Regions from separate parts of the Cytobacillus sp. EB106-05-05-XG126 genome, predicted to be linked through region 1. Evidence: riboswitches for the same ligand, from Rfam matches in the RefSeq annotation. Region 1 holds a riboswitch; each other region holds the start of a gene.
The links. A riboswitch is a leader RNA that binds a small molecule or an ion and turns the genes downstream of it on or off. The one in region 1 is predicted to bind glycine.
Positions count from the first base shown of each region.

Region 2: another riboswitch for glycine. It lies ahead of gcvT (glycine cleavage system aminomethyltransferase GcvT); the one in region 1 lies ahead of purU (formyltetrahydrofolate deformylase).
Region 3: another riboswitch for glycine. It lies ahead of AC3WTL_RS17530 (trimeric intracellular cation channel family protein); the one in region 1 lies ahead of purU (formyltetrahydrofolate deformylase).

Region 1 covers NZ_JBYTDU010000009.1:37,102-42,847, reverse strand. Annotated here, with positions in the region: gene phoD (alkaline phosphatase PhoD) at 1-1,350, opposite strand, end outside; gene AC3WTL_RS19645 (hypothetical protein) at 1,664-1,981, shown strand; gene AC3WTL_RS19640 (FbpB family small basic protein) at 2,213-2,338, opposite strand; gene purU (formyltetrahydrofolate deformylase) at 2,406-3,272, opposite strand; glycine riboswitch at 3,411-3,511, opposite strand; gene AC3WTL_RS19630 (MFS transporter) at 3,679-4,866, opposite strand; gene AC3WTL_RS19625 (glycosyltransferase) at 5,001-5,639, opposite strand.
Region 2 covers NZ_JBYTDU010000002.1:448,962-454,707, reverse strand. Annotated here, with positions in the region: gene gcvPA (aminomethyl-transferring glycine dehydrogenase subunit GcvPA) at 1-984, opposite strand, end outside; gene gcvT (glycine cleavage system aminomethyltransferase GcvT) at 1,001-2,104, opposite strand; glycine riboswitch at 2,264-2,352, opposite strand; gene AC3WTL_RS12705 (DEAD/DEAH box helicase) at 2,533-4,221, shown strand; gene AC3WTL_RS12700 (YqhG family protein) at 4,199-4,993, shown strand; gene AC3WTL_RS12695 (YqzE family protein) at 5,037-5,222, opposite strand; gene AC3WTL_RS12690 (shikimate kinase) at 5,301-5,746, opposite strand, start outside.
Region 3 covers NZ_JBYTDU010000006.1:57,582-63,327, reverse strand. Annotated here, with positions in the region: gene AC3WTL_RS17540 (hypothetical protein) at 71-229, shown strand; gene AC3WTL_RS17535 (amidohydrolase) at 458-1,663, shown strand; gene AC3WTL_RS17530 (trimeric intracellular cation channel family protein) at 1,702-2,304, opposite strand; glycine riboswitch at 2,318-2,411, opposite strand; gene AC3WTL_RS17525 (glycerophosphodiester phosphodiesterase) at 2,712-3,542, shown strand; gene AC3WTL_RS17520 (hypothetical protein) at 3,799-5,007, shown strand; gene AC3WTL_RS17515 (Zn-dependent hydrolase) at 5,026-5,746, shown strand, end outside.

The DNA of each region.
Region 1 (5,746 bases):
ATAGTCTGTTAGAATATTGGAAGCCCAGCTTGCATGAACATCTCCAGTCAGGACGATCAGATTTTCGATATTGTTTGAAGCTGCGAAATCAGCCAGGCGCTCCCTGGCAGCGGGATATCCATCCCATGCATCCATGCTGAACTTCGGCGAAGCACTTGTCCCGAAGTTCCTCTGGGCAAAAAACACCTGCTGTGCAAGCACATTCCAATGAGCATTGGAGGTACTAAGATTGCTTTCAACCCACTGTTCCTGCTCCTTGCCAAGGAGAGTCCGGGCTGGATCAAGCGACTCCGGTGTATGCGGCTTGCTGCCATCACCATTTGCCTGGTCATCCCGATATTGCCGGGAATCAAGCACAAGGAATGACGCCAGGCTGCCATAGCTGAACTCCCTATACAACTGCATACCATCACCATTTGGCATGGAAGATAACCGGAGTGGCATGTGCTCATAGTATGCCTGATAAGCTGCTGCCCTGCGTCTAATAAATGCTTCAGCCGACTGACCTTTTTCCGGAATCCCTCCTGCATAGTTATTTTCCACTTCGTGGTCATCCCAAGTGACCACCCAAGGGAAAGCAGCATGAGCTTCTCTAAGATGCTGATCAGATTTATACTGAGCATGTCGATTCCGATAATCTTCTAGAGAGATAATTTCCGGTCCGCTATGATGGCGGACATTTCCTGTTGGTGAAATATATTCATTTGGTCCATATTCATATATGTAGTCGCCAAGGTGAATGACAAAATCCAAATTTTCCTTTGCCATATGCTGATAGGCTGTAAAAAATCCATGTTCATACTGCTGACATGAAGCAAATGCAAATGATAACCCTGATACTTTGGCACCCGCAGGCGGAAGTGTCTTTGTTTTGCCGATTGTGCTAAGCTCATTGCCGCTTTTAAAACGATAATAATAAACAGTGTTTGGCATTAAGCCTTCTGCCTCCACATGCACAGAATGCGCCAATTCCGGCACTGCAATTTCAGTCCCGTGTTTAACAACTTTTTGGAAGTGTTCATCTGCAGCAAGTTCCCATTTGACCGGTACAGCATGATTTGGCATCCCGCCTCCATTAAGTGGATCGGGCGCTAGTCTTGTCCATAAAACCACACTGTCAGAAAGAGGATCTCCTGATGCGACACCGAGCGTAAAAGGGTATTTGCTGAACTTAGGAGCAGCATCAACCTTTAGATTACCCACCCCTAATGATTGCGCCATAGCCAGCGCCAGCGAAAAACCTGCTATTTTCCCTGCGCCAGATAGAAAGCTCCGGCGGTCAATGTCCCTCTTCAGATTTTCTTCATTAAACTTTCTGATTAAATCATCAATCGATCTCTCATTGTTCATTTTCTTCACCTCTTAATTCAATCTGGATTCACATTTGATTATAAGAGGCATTTTTTAAAGCAATATGAAGATGTGTAAAGGAGAATGACAATACCTCTGCCTATTTTATCAGGTCTTTTGTAAGGATTTGGTTATTCTTTCACCTGTAATCTAGACTTGCAGCCAAAAAGCCTTTGTTCCCCTGTATCATTTGTCCCAGCTATTTTTACAATATATACATAGAATATTTACGAATCCTGTCAAAATCTTTTAGTTTACTAATCTATAAATAGTGGTTATGATGATAGTTATAATCTTGAAAAGGGGTGAGGGAATGAGGAAACGCCAGGTAATGCCACTTTTACTGCTGTCTGTGTTTTTATCCTTTCTCATTACCCAATATCCTGGTGTCCATTATAATGACATTCCAATGGACCAAAGCAAAGCGGTAACAGTTTCGGACTTTACCGAGAGCTTCCTATTAAAAGATGATCCCAAAAAGCATATCTTCACGTTGGATATCATCTCTTTATCCATTACAATTCTGACAGTTATCCTTTTTGTATATAGTGCTCTGCACATTGCCCGCAGGAGAAAGATATTTTATACTCCAATTTTCTACGAGGCGAATTATGTCATTCAAGCTCCTTAATTGTCCAACAAAACAATTAAAGGAGGAAGACATAATGTGGATTAGATTTTTAATGATTGGGTTATTTTCATTAACAGCTTCCAGCCTGTTCTTTTATCAGGGTATGGAAATGTATCATGCTTTCACAGATTTCTTTAGACAAAAATAAGAAGTTGGCGCCCAGGGATTCCCTGGGCGTTTTAATTCATAAAAAAACCCGGCCTGCTATATTCCCAGGCCGGGTGTACTTTCTTACTGTGCTTTTGCATATTTATCGTCTATTTTTTTTTCGATCTTCTCAAGCTCACGGCGATCTTTTAAAAGCTCTTCTTTATTAACCTTAATCATTTCAAGCATTGATAATTTTTTCCTTTTCATTTCTGCTCACCTTCTTTCATGATGCTGGTAATCTTCTTGATGCAAGATCTATTTTTGACAGTGCCTCTTAAAAAACAATCGTTTTATTGCCATGCACTATGACTTTGTCTTCTACGTGCCAGGCGACTGCCTGTGCGAGGACCTGCCTCTCCACATGCCTGCCGGCAATTTTGAGATCCTGTGCAGTGTGCCGGTGGTTAACCCGCTGGACATCCTGCTCAATGATCGGCCCTTCATCCAAATCATTTGTTACATAATGGGCAGTTGCCCCAATCAGCTTGACTCCACGGTTAAACGCCCGTGCATAAGGATTGGCTCCCACGAAGGCCGGCAGAAAGCTGTGATGGATATTAATAATCCTGTTTGGATATTTGGAAATAAAGCTCGGTGAAAGAATCTGCATATATCTCGCAAGCACAATGAAATCCGCTTTTCCATCCAGCAGCTCTACTGCCTTTTGCTCAGCTTCCGATTTAGTGTCCGGTGTAATCGGAACATGATGATATGGTATTCCGAAACCTTCTACCACTTCCCTCATGTCAGGATGATTGCTGATCACAAGGGGAATATCCACTTCAAGCTCCTTCGATTTCCAGCGCCACAGCAGCTCGAGCAGACAGTGATCCATTTTAGAAACAAATATGGCCATCCGCTTGCGCTCGCCTTTGCCGCTCAGCTTCCACTCCATAGAGTATTCCTTGGCCATCTCAGGCAGATCCTCTTTCAGTTTTGAAAAGGACTCATCAAAATGATTCATATCGAATTCAATTCGCATGAAGAAGATGCCTGCCAGCGGATCGGTTGTGTGCTGGTCAAAATGCACAATGTTCGCGTTATGCTCCAGCAGAAAGTTAGAGACTGTAGAGATGATGCCCGGTCTCTCTGGACAGGATATCAGCAATGTCGCCCGGTTTGCGTTAATATTTGTATTCATATAGATTCCTCCAACTGCCTTGCCATCCATATAAAAAGGACAGAAAAAAGGCGGCTTCTTTATCCCCCTTCTCTGTCCTTTTACCTGAGAGTTTGACCCCTTTGGTGTCGCAAAGTCCATGCGCGCTCTCCAGAGATGCGTCCGACTGAGGTTCTGTCTACCTGAGAGATTGGCTTCAAGGGTATTTTTGAAGCTTGCTCCTTCGGTGGCTACTGTATGCTCTCTCCCGCAGCCGTCATCCGCTCAATATTTTTGTTATTTTCAGAATAATGTATTTTTTAACTCATGTCAATCGAACTAGGTTTCTTTCACAAAATTGCCACAATTTCAGCCTGGCATTAAAGCTGATTTATTATGTGAAAAAGAAAAGTAAAAAAGCTTGAAGACAACGTCTCCAAGCCTTTCTCTACACAGCTGCCTTTGGTTTTGGCTCCTTTTTCTGCCAGGCAATCGTGATAAACAATGTAACGATCAATAAGGCCAAACCAAGAACAAACGGATAGGTTATCCGTACATCATAAAGTACACCGGCAATCGTTGGCCCCAGAACGTTTCCAATGCTCATATAAGCATTGTTCATTCCCATGGCAAACCCCTGTTCATTACCGGCCATTTTTGAAATTAGCGTGGTCAAAACCGGTCGAAGAATGGAAGTTGCAAGGAAAATGATCAGCGAAATAACGAAGAAAAGTGCATAGCTTCCTGCAAACAGTGAGACAAGGAATCCTGACGCTGCAACAGCCAAAAAGATATTCAATACCTTTCCTTCACCGAATTTATTAACCACACGATCGACTACAAATAATTGAACAATAACACTAATGACTCCTGTCGAAGTCACCATAAGGGCAATTTCCTGCGGAGTAGCAGCAAATTCATTATCAAGGTAGAGCCCAAGAACTGACTCATACGCCATTAGTCCAAAGCTCATCACCAATGTAATGATAAGCGGAATAAAATAAGGCTTCTTAACGGACATGGCCAGTTTCTTGACCATCGGTTCCTCTTCAGGCATCTCTCCCGGCACTGTCTGCAATGTGCTGCTTTCCTCAAGGAGCACAACTGAAAAAATAACAGCCACTAGAGAAACAAGCGCGGAAATCAGAAATGGCATTTTTAGGCCGAAGTCTGCCAAAAATCCGCCAATTCCAGGCCCAACCACAATTCCAAGTGACATTGCAGCTGAAACAAGACCATTCCCTTTTGCACGCTGCTCCATGGTAGTAATATCAGCAATGTAAGCAAAAATAGCTGGAATCAGCAAGGCAGCTCCAATGCCTCCAATGACACGTGAAAAGTAAAGCAGCCAAATGGAATCTACTGCATAAAAGACAAGCATGGATAATGTCAAACCAGCTAACCCGTAAATAATCATCTTTCTGCGTCCGTACTGGTCAGCCCATTTTCCCGCGATAGGAGAAAAAATCAGCTGGGCACCCGCAAAAATGGCAATCATCAGGCCTGCTGCCGTTCCTCCCTGGTTAATGGATTCCAAATAAGCCGGCAAAATCGGAATGATAATCCCAAAGCTTCCGATTGCAATAAACATATTGATCATCAAAATGATCATCTTTTTCTTTTGATCTCCTGACAAAACGGATACCCCTCCTTCTATATGTGAAAAATTTACATTATTTTTTTCGGCACGCTAAATAGCTTATAATGAGACATGCTGCTTTGTCAAAGGAAAAAAAAGAGAAGCCTCAGCAAAGCTGAAGCCTCTTGCAGTTACCCTTTAAATTTGTTTGGGAATTGCTTCACAACCGCATCAGAAATGGCATCTGCCATCATAATGATATGCGATACTCCCTCATCAATCGAAACAATTCTTGCTTCCCAATCCTTAACAAGACTTGCTGTCAGATCATTTGTTACTAATTCCAAATGCTTATAAAGCAGTTTTTTCACATCTTCATTTTTCAGATTTGGATTGGCTCCGCTTAGAAAAGCAGCGATATCATCGGCATTGCGATACCATTCTTTGTTCAGCTGGTTCACCTTTGCACCCTGACCGCTCTTGGCAGCCTCCACGATATCACCCGCAATGACAATATGCTCTTTAAGCAGTTCTGTCAGCTTAGCTCCTGCAGCTTCTCCGTAATATGGCTTAATGGAATTCCCTATGTCCTCCTGATTTTTAAGCAGGCGCGCCAATACCTGCTTCTGATCCTCCGCCCCGGCAGTTGTGGCACTTGTAATATAGTTGCTTGTCCATAATACATGGTCGATCCATAGTCTGCGGAATTCGTTTTCAAACTTAACCTCTGACTGGGTAAGACACGGTTTTTGTGCAGCTGCACTGCCCGGAGCTGCCAGCATATTCAGCGGCATGAGCAGCATTATTCCTATGATCAGTAATTTCTTCATATCCTTTTCTCCTTCCTAATTGAAAAAGTTTCCTTCTTATTTTGATTATCCTAAGATTTTTCATACAAAAAAATAAAGCTCGAGGCTAATGCCCCAAGCTTTTTCAA
Region 2 (5,746 bases), on a different contig from region 1:
GATATTGGATGTTGCCTTATCACGGCGTATATGCTGTTCACGCGCCTGAAGGGTAAGCACGAAACCGCGGCGTCCCTGATCGTCTACCGTTTGTCCAACAAGACGTCCCGGCACTTTTCTCATCAGCTTGGATGTTACAGCAAAATATCCGCAATGAGGGCCTCCAAAAGCAGTAGGAATACCGAAAACCTGAGCATCTCCTGCTACGATGTCTGCTCCGAATTTCCCTGGAGGAGTAAGCGCGCCAAGAGCAAGCGGGTTGCTTGAAACAACAAACATGGACTTGTGGGCATGAATAATTTCCTCAAGCTCTTTTAAAGGCTCGACTCTCCCAAAAAAGTTAGGGTACTGTACAATCACAGCTGCGATGTCATCGCCAATCATTTCATTTAGGGCTTCAAGGTCAGTGGTGCCATCTTTATGAGGAATCTCAATCACTTCAATATACTGGCCCTTTGCGTATGTTTTGACTACTTCCTTCGATTCAGGGTGAACTGCGCTTGAGATTAATATTTTCTTCCGGCGTGTGCTGCCTGCGCTTAGCATGGCTGCTTCAGCAAGAGCAGTTCCGCCATCATACATGGATGAGTTGGCAACATCCATTCCTGTTAATTCACAGATCATGGTCTGAAATTCGAAAATTGCCTGCAGCTCTCCCTGGGAAATTTCCGGCTGGTAAGGAGTATAGGCAGTATAAAACTCTGAACGGGATAAAACATGATCGACAATGACCGGCATGTAATGATCATAAACTCCCGCACCAAGGAAAGATGTATTTGTGCGAAGATCAGCATTTTTTTGAGCCATTTTAGTAAGCTCTTTCAGTAAGGCTGTCTCTGATTTCGCCGGCTTGATTTTATATTCGCCCTTAAATCTTACACTCTCGGGAATATCACTGAATAATTCTTCCACAGAACTGACGCCGATTTTCTCAAGCATTGCTTTCTGGTCAGACTCTGTCATCGGTAAATAGCGATGTTTCATCATTTTCTCCCCCCGGTTAGTTCTTTTCTCTTTTGTAAAAAGGTGTTGCTTCAATCTTAGCCTTCAGCCGTTTGCCGCGAATCTCCACTTCCAATTCAGATCCAAGCTCCGCATGCTCTTTCTTGATAAGAACAAGGCCGATGTTCTTTTTCAATGTCGGAGATTGAGTGCCTGTTGTCACTTCCCCGATCAGCTCTTCTCCCTTATATACAGGATATCCATGGCGCGGAATACCGCGGTCAATCATTTCAATTCCGGCCAGCTTGCGCGGCACTCCGTTTTCTTTTTGGTTCTTAAGCACTTCTTTTCCGATAAAATCCGCTTCTTTATTCACCTTGACAGCAAAGCCGATTCCTGCCTCAAGCGGCGTGATATCAGGTGAGAGCTCCTGGCCGTATAGTGCCAGGTTGGCTTCGAAGCGAAGGGTATCCCTTGCGCCAAGTCCGCATGGGAGAACGCCTTCTTCTTTGCCTGCTTCAAGAATTTCATTCCATAATGCGGCTGCATCCTTGGCACCACAGTAAACTTCAAATCCGTCTTCTCCTGTATATCCAGTTCTGGAGACAAGGGCTTTCTTGCCATTCAAATCAACATCCTGCTGGAATTTAAAAAATCCGATATCCGACAGATTCGTGCCAGCAAGCTTTTGGAGCACCTTTTCTGCAAGCGGCCCCTGAATTGCCAGCTGTGCCATATCTTCTGAAAGGTTTTTCAATTCCACATTGCCTTCAGCATGGTCCTGCAGCCAGTTGAAATCCTTTTCGATATTGGAAGCATTTACAACCAGCAAATAGTGGTCATCCTCTATTTTATAGACAAGTAAATCATCAACAGTTCCGCCATTTTCATAGCACATGGCCGTATATTGAGCACCTGAGTTCTTTAGTTTGGAAATATCGTTCGTCATCATTTTTTGAAGGTATTTAAGACTGTCCGTCCCCTTCACTTCGATTTCACCCATATGGGATACATCAAAAAGGCCGGCTTTTGTACGGACTGCTTCATGTTCTTCTTTAATGCTTGAAAATTGAACAGGAAGGTCCCAGCCGCCGAAGTCGATGGTTTTTGCTCCGTAATCCTTGTACACCTCAAATAAAGGCGTGCGTTTTAACTGTGACATTTACTCGTCCCCCTTAAATCTCTTGAAATTTGTTTTAGGAACATAAAAAAGGACAGAATATCCCCTCAATTATGAGAAGATCTCTGTCCTTGCACCTGAAAGTTTACCGAAACCGGCTGTCCCCTTGGGTGGCTTATTAAAAAGCACTCTCCAGAGCTGCGTCAAACAAGAGTTCTTTTGCCTGAGAGATTCACAGATTTTGCTTGCTCCTTCGGCGCTACTAATGTAGTCTCTCCCCTTGTTGTCATTCGCATTTATAAAATTTTCCAAGATGGTCATACTTATACCAAACAGAAAAAATTAACCATCCATTACTTCGGTTCACTAAATGTAATGTGTTAACTTTCAAAACTTTCAAAGCTATTAACATCGTACCACCTAAACAAGGTTTGGGCAATATCTTTATATAGATAAAAGGAGCTGTTTTTATGACAGTGCAAATTGGCTTTGATTCTGCCTGGCAGGATGAATTCTTAAAAAGGATTGATGACGACGGCCCATGGGGAAATTGGGAGCTTTATAAACTGGCTGTTGAGGTTGAGAACCATACAACTATTCCTGAATTTGAAGGCTTGCAGGCTCCAAAGCATCTTCCGAACCTTACTCCTCTTCCACATCAGCTGGAAGTGGCCAAGCAGGTAGTCGAAAGCATGAACGGCAAGGCGATCCTGGCTGATGAGGTCGGTCTTGGAAAAACGATTGAAGCTGGGCTGATATTAAAGGAATATATGATCAGGGGACTCGTAAAAAAAGTCCTAATACTCGTTCCAGCTTCCCTCGTTTCCCAGTGGGCCATGGAGCTGAACAGCAAATTTTTTATTCCGGCTGTGGCGCAGCGGAAAAGCTATGTATGGGAACAATGCGACGTTGTGGTATCATCCATCGATACAGCCAAACGCAATCCTCATAGAGACATTATTTACAGCCTTGATTATGACCTGATCATTATAGACGAAGCTCACAAGCTAAAAAATAATAAAACGAGAAACTATGAATTTGTACAAAACCTTAAAAAGAAGTTTTGCCTCCTATTAACAGCAACACCCATTCAAAATCGAATAAGTGAGATTTTCAATCTTGTGTCCCTCCTTAAACCCGGACATCTTGGCAATGAATCAGCTTTTTATGAGAATTATAAAAAAGACTCGCGATCATTAAACGATGATGCACATCTAAAGGAACTCGTAAACAAAGTCATGATCCGCAACCGCAGGGCAGATACCGGGATTGAATGGACCAAACGGCATGTGGAAACCATACCGATAGAATTTTCGCAGGCCGAGCGTGAGCTCTATGAAGCTGTAACAGAGCTGCGGAGTGAAGAAAATTGGGTGGGTTCCAGCCAGTTTTCAGTAATGACCCTGCAAAGAGAGGCATGCTCAAGCAGAGAAGCTGTCTATTTTACGCTTCAGAATATGCTGAAAAGACAGGAGCAGCCTTCAATAGCTTTCCAGGAGCAAATACAATACCTTATTAAAAAGGTTGAAGCGGTCCAGCAAAACTCAAAAGCTCAAAAAGCACTGGAATTAATACAGAAAATAAATGACAAGGTCATAATCTTTACTGAATACAGGGCAACGCAAATGTACCTGCAGTGGTTTTTAAAGCAATATGGGATCACATCGGTTCCGTTCAGGGGTGGATTTAAAAGAGGCAAAAAGGACTGGATGAGGGAGCTTTTCCAAAAGAATGCTCAAGTCCTGATTGCAACAGAAGCGGGAGGAGAAGGAATAAACCTGCAGTTCTGCAATCATATCATTAATTTTGATCTCCCCTGGAACCCAATGCGGCTCGAACAAAGGATTGGGCGCATCCATCGTCTCGGACAGGAAAAGGATGTCATGATTTATAATTTTGCCACGAAAGAAACAGTCGAAGAACACATAATGAAGCTTCTTTATGAGAAAATACATCTCTTTGAAAAAGTCATCGGTGATTTAGACGACATTTTAACAAAGCTTGAATTCGGCAGTATTGACGATCATCTTGTTGATATTTTCGGAAAATCGTCTTCAGAAGGTGAAATGAGAATTAAAATGGAGAACTTGACGAGCATGATTCAATTCGCAGAGGATCTGAAAGAAGGTGAACTGAATGCAGCAACAGGAAATTCATAAATTCCTTGAAAGGTATTTTCACGCAAATGGGTGTGAAATAATTGATAGAGGTCCGGGGTATATGACCGTACAGCTGACGATTGATTTGGATAAGGAGTTAATGAATCGTCCCTTTTATTGGCACTATCTCGAAAAAACAGGCGGAATTCCTAACCCGATGCAGCTGACGCTTATTACAAACCAGCAGCTGGCCCCTCCGCATATTAAGGGGGAAGTCATTCATTTTGGCTCCCCAAGGCTTCACCAGATTTTTGATTCGGCCAGGAATCTGGCCGGCTATATCCGATTATATGAAAATCACCGGCAGGCACCTGGAAAGCAGGTGCCGCTAAGACCATGGCTGGGAATGAACATTCGCGTATCCTATCAATGCGACCGAAAACGGGATGTCTTCAAATCCATCGGCCTGCAATTGATAAATGGCCAGATGGTCGAAAGTTTTCATGACAGATTGCTTGGCATGAGCCTTACGCCCAAAATCCCCGACTACTCGTTCACACTGTCTCCGCTTATTATGCCGGGAAGCGGAGTATACAGGGTAGCAAATTTTATTAAAGCCGAAATTGAACAAGAAGATCATATATGGGCTGATGAGGCCCGTATGCGCTGGCAAAAAGATCTCAGCCTTCTTGAACATTTTTATGAGGAGGCAGAAGAAAAGGGCGAAAGTTATGAAAACGAAAAAACAGCCTTACAGGAGCAATATGAACCAAAGGTTAATATCTCCATCATAAATGGCGGTCTCTTTTATCTGACAGACAGCGCTGTCTAAAAATGCAAAAAACCGGCAATTTAGCCGGTTTTTTGCATAAAAGCTATTTATGTTTCTTTTTTCTCATGCCCAAGTAAAACAGATAAGAAAACATTCCAAACCATCTGAATAAAAACGGCTCTTTCATATCCTTTTTTTCAATACGATGCCGTTTTCGCTCATCTTTTGGCTGATCAATATATTTTACTACTGTCTGTGTAAGATACTTTACATAATCGTTGGATTTCATGTTCATACCTGCCTTTTTCCGTACAGAATCGCAAGAGCTGCCTGCTATTTATCATTTACAAGTATGTCCAACGGGTTTTCACTCTAAACAATCGATTATTTCTTGTATAATTTCTGCTTTATCTTTATTAGTTGTATCAATGATCACATGGGCGGTTTCTATATAGAGCGGCATCCTTTTTTCATAAAGTTCGCGGATCAGCCTTTTTTTATCGCCTTTCAGCAGCGGTCGTGAATGATCCTTCTCAATCCGTTTGAAGATTTCTTCAGGAGAAGCATAAAGGAAGAAAACAATTCCTGTTTCGCTAAGCCTTTTTCTGTTTACAGGATTTATTACAATGCCGCCGCCAGTGGTTATAACTCCCGCTCTGCCATCCATTTCAATTAATATAAGTGATTCAAGGCTTCTGAAGTATCCCTCTCCATGCTGAGCGAAAATATCATTAATATTTTTATTCTCGCGCTTCACTATTTCTTCATCTGTATCAATTACTTCCTGATTTAAGCAGGCTGCCAGCTCTTTTC
Region 3 (5,746 bases), on a different contig from region 1:
TCCAAACCTCAACACGAATAATATTTCTCATCTAAGAAAAAACTTTTAATAAAAACTTAGGAGGGAAGATATGAGAGAAAAGAAAGAAAAGCCGCTCGAGGATATCCGAAAAAATGCCCAGGATTCATATGAGATAAGCAATACAGACTATGGCCTTGAATCAGTTGCTGAAGGCTGTGATTTCGCTGAGGGGGAAAAGGACAAACCGCCCAATTGTGGAGGTTTATAGAGCCCTGGTTTAATTCTGGGCATTATTTTGAAAGAGGAATTCAAAAAGATGGCTGCGATTTAGCAATCAACATATAAAGTGAACAGTGAGAACGAGTGAAAAGTGTAAATACAGAGAATATAGAAGAAGAGCAATGGATTTGCACAATGCTCTTCTTCTTTTTAGTATTATGAAAGGGAATCCCAGTAACAGGTATTTAGGTTCCAGCAAGGATAGGAGATGATTTTGGTGATTGATCAATTAATGAAAATGCTGGAAGAACGAGAAGAAGAGATGATTAAGATACGCCGTTATTTACACCAGAATCCTGAGCTTTCATTCAAAGAGGAAAAAACGGCAGCCTATATCGCTGATTTTTACAGAGGGAAAGATGTTGATCTGATAACAAATGCAGGGAATGGATATGGCATTGTTGTCACTATTGAGGGTGGAAAGCCGGGAAAAACCGTGGCACTTCGGGCTGATTTTGATGCGCTTCCTATTAAAGAAGAGCTGGATGTTCCGTTTAAATCAAAAAAGGAAGGGATCATGCATGCTTGCGGCCATGATGCACATACAGCATACCTTATGGTTTTGGCTGACTGTTTCATCCAATTAAAAGATAAGATCCATGGCACCGTCAAAATAATCCATCAGCATGCGGAAGAAGAGCCTCCAGGCGGAGCAAAAAGCATCGTTGAAGAAGGATTTCTCGATGATGTCCATGCCATTTTTGGCATACATGTTTTGCCAATCGCCCCCGCTGGAACTGTTGGCTATCACAGCGGATATTCCTTTAATGGCCGCGCTTATTTTAAACTTAGGGTGCAGGCAAGCGGAGGACACGGTTCTTCCCCGCATAAAGCAAACGATGCTATTGTTGCAGGCGCTTACTTTGTAACAGCTATCCAGACGGTTGTTAGCCGAAGAGTGGATCCGTTTCATGCCGGTGTAGTGACAATCGGTTCATTTGACGGTAAAGGGAGTTTTAATGTGATCAAGGATCATATCGAAATTGAGGGGGATGTACGCTATTCCAATGATGAAACAAAGGATGTGATGAATAGAGAAATTCACCGCATTGTAAACGGACTTGAGGAGTTATTTGGTGTAAGCTGTGAGCTGACATATGAACCCGACTACCCGCCGCTGTATAATGATCCTGAATTGACGAGGTTTGTTGCAGGTACGCTGGCATCAGCCGGGGATAAAGACATTTTGGAGGTAAAAGAGTTTCCTAAAATGGCACCATCGGACGATTTTGCGCATTATTTGGAGAAGGTCCCTGGCTGTTATTTTTATATTGGGTGCACTCCAAAGGGAACGGAAGAACCATACTTCAATCACCACCCTAAATTTGATATCGATGAAGGTTCGATGCTTGTTGCCGCAAAATCAGTGGGATATGTCGTTTGCCATTATTTTAATAAGGAAGAAAACAAAAGCTCACGCTGATGTGAGCTTTTATGTTTAAAGGAATCGTTTTTAGCTTCTTATTGTTTTTGAATAGATTTGATAGGCAATCTCCAGCTGTAATGATGCGAAATTCCTCGAAGCATTAAAGTAACAGCAAAAAGAATATAAAAATGATAAGACTTTGACAACCAATCAAGGCCAATGATAAACCCGGCAAAGATGGCCCATAAAAGATATACTTCATCACGTAAAACAATGGGCTTTCGCTGAGCCAGCACATCGCGGATCATGCCTCCGCCGGCACCGGTTATGGCCGCGGAGAACATAACAGCAAATAAGGGTAAATCAATTGATTGTGCATACATAGCTCCCTGGACAGCAAAGGCTGACAAGCCAATTGAGTCAAAGATGCTCCATTTCGTCAAAAGCTGAACAGCGCTGCTTGGCAATATAATGACAAAGCTGATGGTAATTAGGGCAACAATAAAAAGAGTCGTTTGCTGCCATAATTCTATAATCGGAATGCCGGTAAAAAGGTTTCTAATAGCACCGCCGCCAAATGCTGTAATTAATCCTAAAACATAGGCACCCATAATGTCGTATTTTACTTCCAGTGCAACGACTGCCCCACTCATTGCAAATGCAATTGTTCCGATCACGTTCAATACATCCCAAACCATACAATCCCCCTAATCAAGTATCTCTGTCCTTGTACCTGACAGATTCGTCTTTCCTATAGATTTACCCCTTCGGTGACGTACGTTACGTTCTCTCCCGCAGCAGTCATTCGCAAGTATTTGTTTTTATTATTATAGAGTATGGATGGGAGGATTGGACAGTCAATAATAGAGTGGGATTCAGAAAACGGCAATAGAGAACTGGGAAAAGGGGTTCATGTACAGTAAGAAGCGAAATAAAAGAGCATTTCTATTCAATCTCCACAAGCGGATTTGTAAAAAAACGTAAGGAAAAAGGCTGGTTTTTGTTAACATGGTCTTTATTTAGCCATAAAAATAATCACACACCCCTTCAACATTCCTTTTCTAGAATATGGTTGAATACATATTTTAGATAGGAGATGGAGAGCGTGAACAAAAAATTATTAATTGGTACAGGGGTGGCTTTTTCTCTGCTATTCAGCCCAATCAGCCAGGCGTTCGCAGCAGAACCGACAACAGGGGAAAGGAAACAAGTGGATAATATAGCGCACCGCGGTGCCACAGGGTATGCACCTGAGAATACGATAGCCGGCTTTGATCTGGCTGTAGATATGAAAGCTGATTATATTGAAATTGATGTTCAAAGAAGTAAAGATGGCGAATTAGTGGTAATCCACGATACAACTGTGGATCGTACAACAAATGGAACCGGAAAAGTAGTGGATTTAACGTTTGATTTTTTAAGAAGTCTCGATGCCGGCAGCTGGAAAGGGGAACAATTTGCCGGAGAACCAATCCCGACATTTGAAGAGATTCTGGATCGCTACCATGGCAAGGTTGGAATATTAATAGAATTGAAGGCTCCAGAGCTTTATCCCGGCATTGAAGAACAAGTGGCAGATGCATTAAAAGAAAGAAATCTTGATAAGCCGCAAAATGAAAAAATCATTATCCAGTCTTTTAACTTCGACTCTATGAAAACAATGGATCAGCTTCTTCCTAAAGTGCCCATTGGTGTACTGACATCTAACCGTGCCGATACAACGGCGGAAGCATTAAAGGAATTTTCAGCTTATGCTGATTGGTTTAATCCAAGCTATGGAATTGTCAGCGAAGAATTAGTGAATCAGGTTCACTCTCTTGGCATGCAAATTGGCTCATGGACAGTGCGCAGCCAGGAAGCTGCTGACTTCCTGTTCGAAATGGAAGTGGACGCCGTCATCACCGATTATCCGGATTATGTTGATCCCAGAAACTAGTCTTCGGCTATTCAAAAATGGAGAAAACTCGTCATTTTGGCGGGTTTTTTTGGTTTCAATAGAATTTTAAAATAATATTATTATTTTGCTAAATTGATTTTTATGACTTTCTCATGCAGAAGTCATGATGATAGCGGTTCCATAAAATTTTTAATAATTTAAATTGACTGAAAAGTATAATTGTATTATTATTCTAACAATATATACTTTTCGAAACACGAATGAATAGGTATTCAACTTAGAGGGGGAAGGGTTTATGTCACAGCTGTTAGCGTTAGTTATTCTTTTACTTATATTATTTATTGGAGATCTGGTTGCAGTCCGGACTAAGGCTTGGGTGCCATCCATATTTGTCTGTGCCGTACTGTTCCTTGCAGGTTATTGGACATTCTTTCCGCAGGATATCGTGGCATTGGCAGGGGTTCCGCCTGTTGTGGCAACGATGATGATGTACCTATTGATTACCAATATGGGAACATTGCTTTCGATTAAGGAATTGAAAAATCAGTGGAAGACGATTGTGATTGCTTTATCAGGGATTTTAGGAATTATTGCGATATTACTAGGAATCGGAACATTTATCTTTGGATTTAAAACGGTGGTTGTCGCTATTCCGCCATTGGTTGGAGGTGTGGTATCTGCTCTGATCATGTCGGAGGGAGCGAAGGAAGCGGGACTGGCTTCACTATCGGTTTTTGCCATCGTGATTTATGTGATGCAGGGATTTGCGGGATATCCGCTTACATCCATCGTCCTGAAAAAAGAAGGAAAGCGGCTTTTGAAGCAGTACCGCAGCGGTCAGCTTGCTTATAAGGCCCAGGGGCCTGCAGCTGAAGAGACGGCTGCAGCATCAATGACAGTTTCAAAACCTGAACTTAAGCTTTTTAAGAATATGCCTGAGAAATATAATACAGATTTCTTCAAGTTTTTAAGATTGGCAGTAGTATCCTACCTTGCTTATCTGACATCGACATTGCTGGCTCCAGTTGCCAGTGTCAGTCCATTTGTCCTTTGCCTGTTGTTCGGGGTGATTGCCACAAGCATTGGCTTTCTTGAAAAGCAGGTGCTGCAAAAAGCAAATGGCTTCGGTTTTGCGATCATGGCTCTAATGCTCTTTATTTTTGACGGCTTAAAGCAGGCTACACCAGGGATGATGCTTGAAATTATCTATCCGCTTGCCGGAACCATTATTTTGGGTGTAATCGGAATGTATGTCTTCTCATTTATCGCAGGGAAACTTTTAAAAGTGAGCAAGGAAATGGCTTTTGCTGTTTCACTGACGGCATTATATGGGTTTCCGGCTGACTACATTATTACAAATGAAGTCATTAAAGCATTAACCGAGGATGAAAAAGAAAGGGAAATGCTGACCAGCAATATGCTGCCGCCTATGCTTGTCGGCGGATTCATCACAGTGACCATTGTGTCGGTCGTGCTGGCCGGAATATTTGTCGGACTTTTATAAGAAAGGGATGGAATTGAAATGAGTGATGTTCAGACAGGGAAAAATGTGAATCTGGAAAAAGTACAGGAGAGAATAGAAAGTCATATTGACACATTAAGCAATTATACGGCAACTCCTGGAAGAGGGACAACCAGGCTGACATATAGTCAGGAGGATCTGCTTGCACGGCAGTATATTAAAGAAAAAATGAAGGCAGCCGGCTTGACTGTGCGTGAAGATGGATTGGGCAATATTTTTGGAAAATTTGATGGTTCCTTAAAAGATGCACCGAGTGTTCTGGTCGGCTCTCACTTTGATTCTGTGCCGAATGGGGGATCCTATGACGGGCCTGCCGGAGTTGTAGCAGGACTTGAAGTGGCCGCACTTTTTACTGAGTATGGATTAACGCCGAAGTATCCTCTGGAGGTTATTGCTCTTATCGAAGAAGAAGGCTCCAGGTTTGGCGGCGGCTTAATGGGTTCGCGCGGAATGACCGGTTTGCTGGCTGAGGAAGACTTCAAAGCATTGAAAGACAAAGATGGCATAACGACGGTTGAAGCCATGGAGAAAATCGGGCTGGATCCATCTCTCCCGAAAGTTCGTGACCCTCAAACAGTAAAGGCTTACCTGGAATTGCATATCGAACAGGGTCCAGTTTTAGAAGAAAAGAATATACCAATCGGAGTAGTCGAAACGATTGTCGGTTTAACACAATTGGAAGTAACCGTAAAAGGGAAGGCCGGGCACGCAGGGACCACTC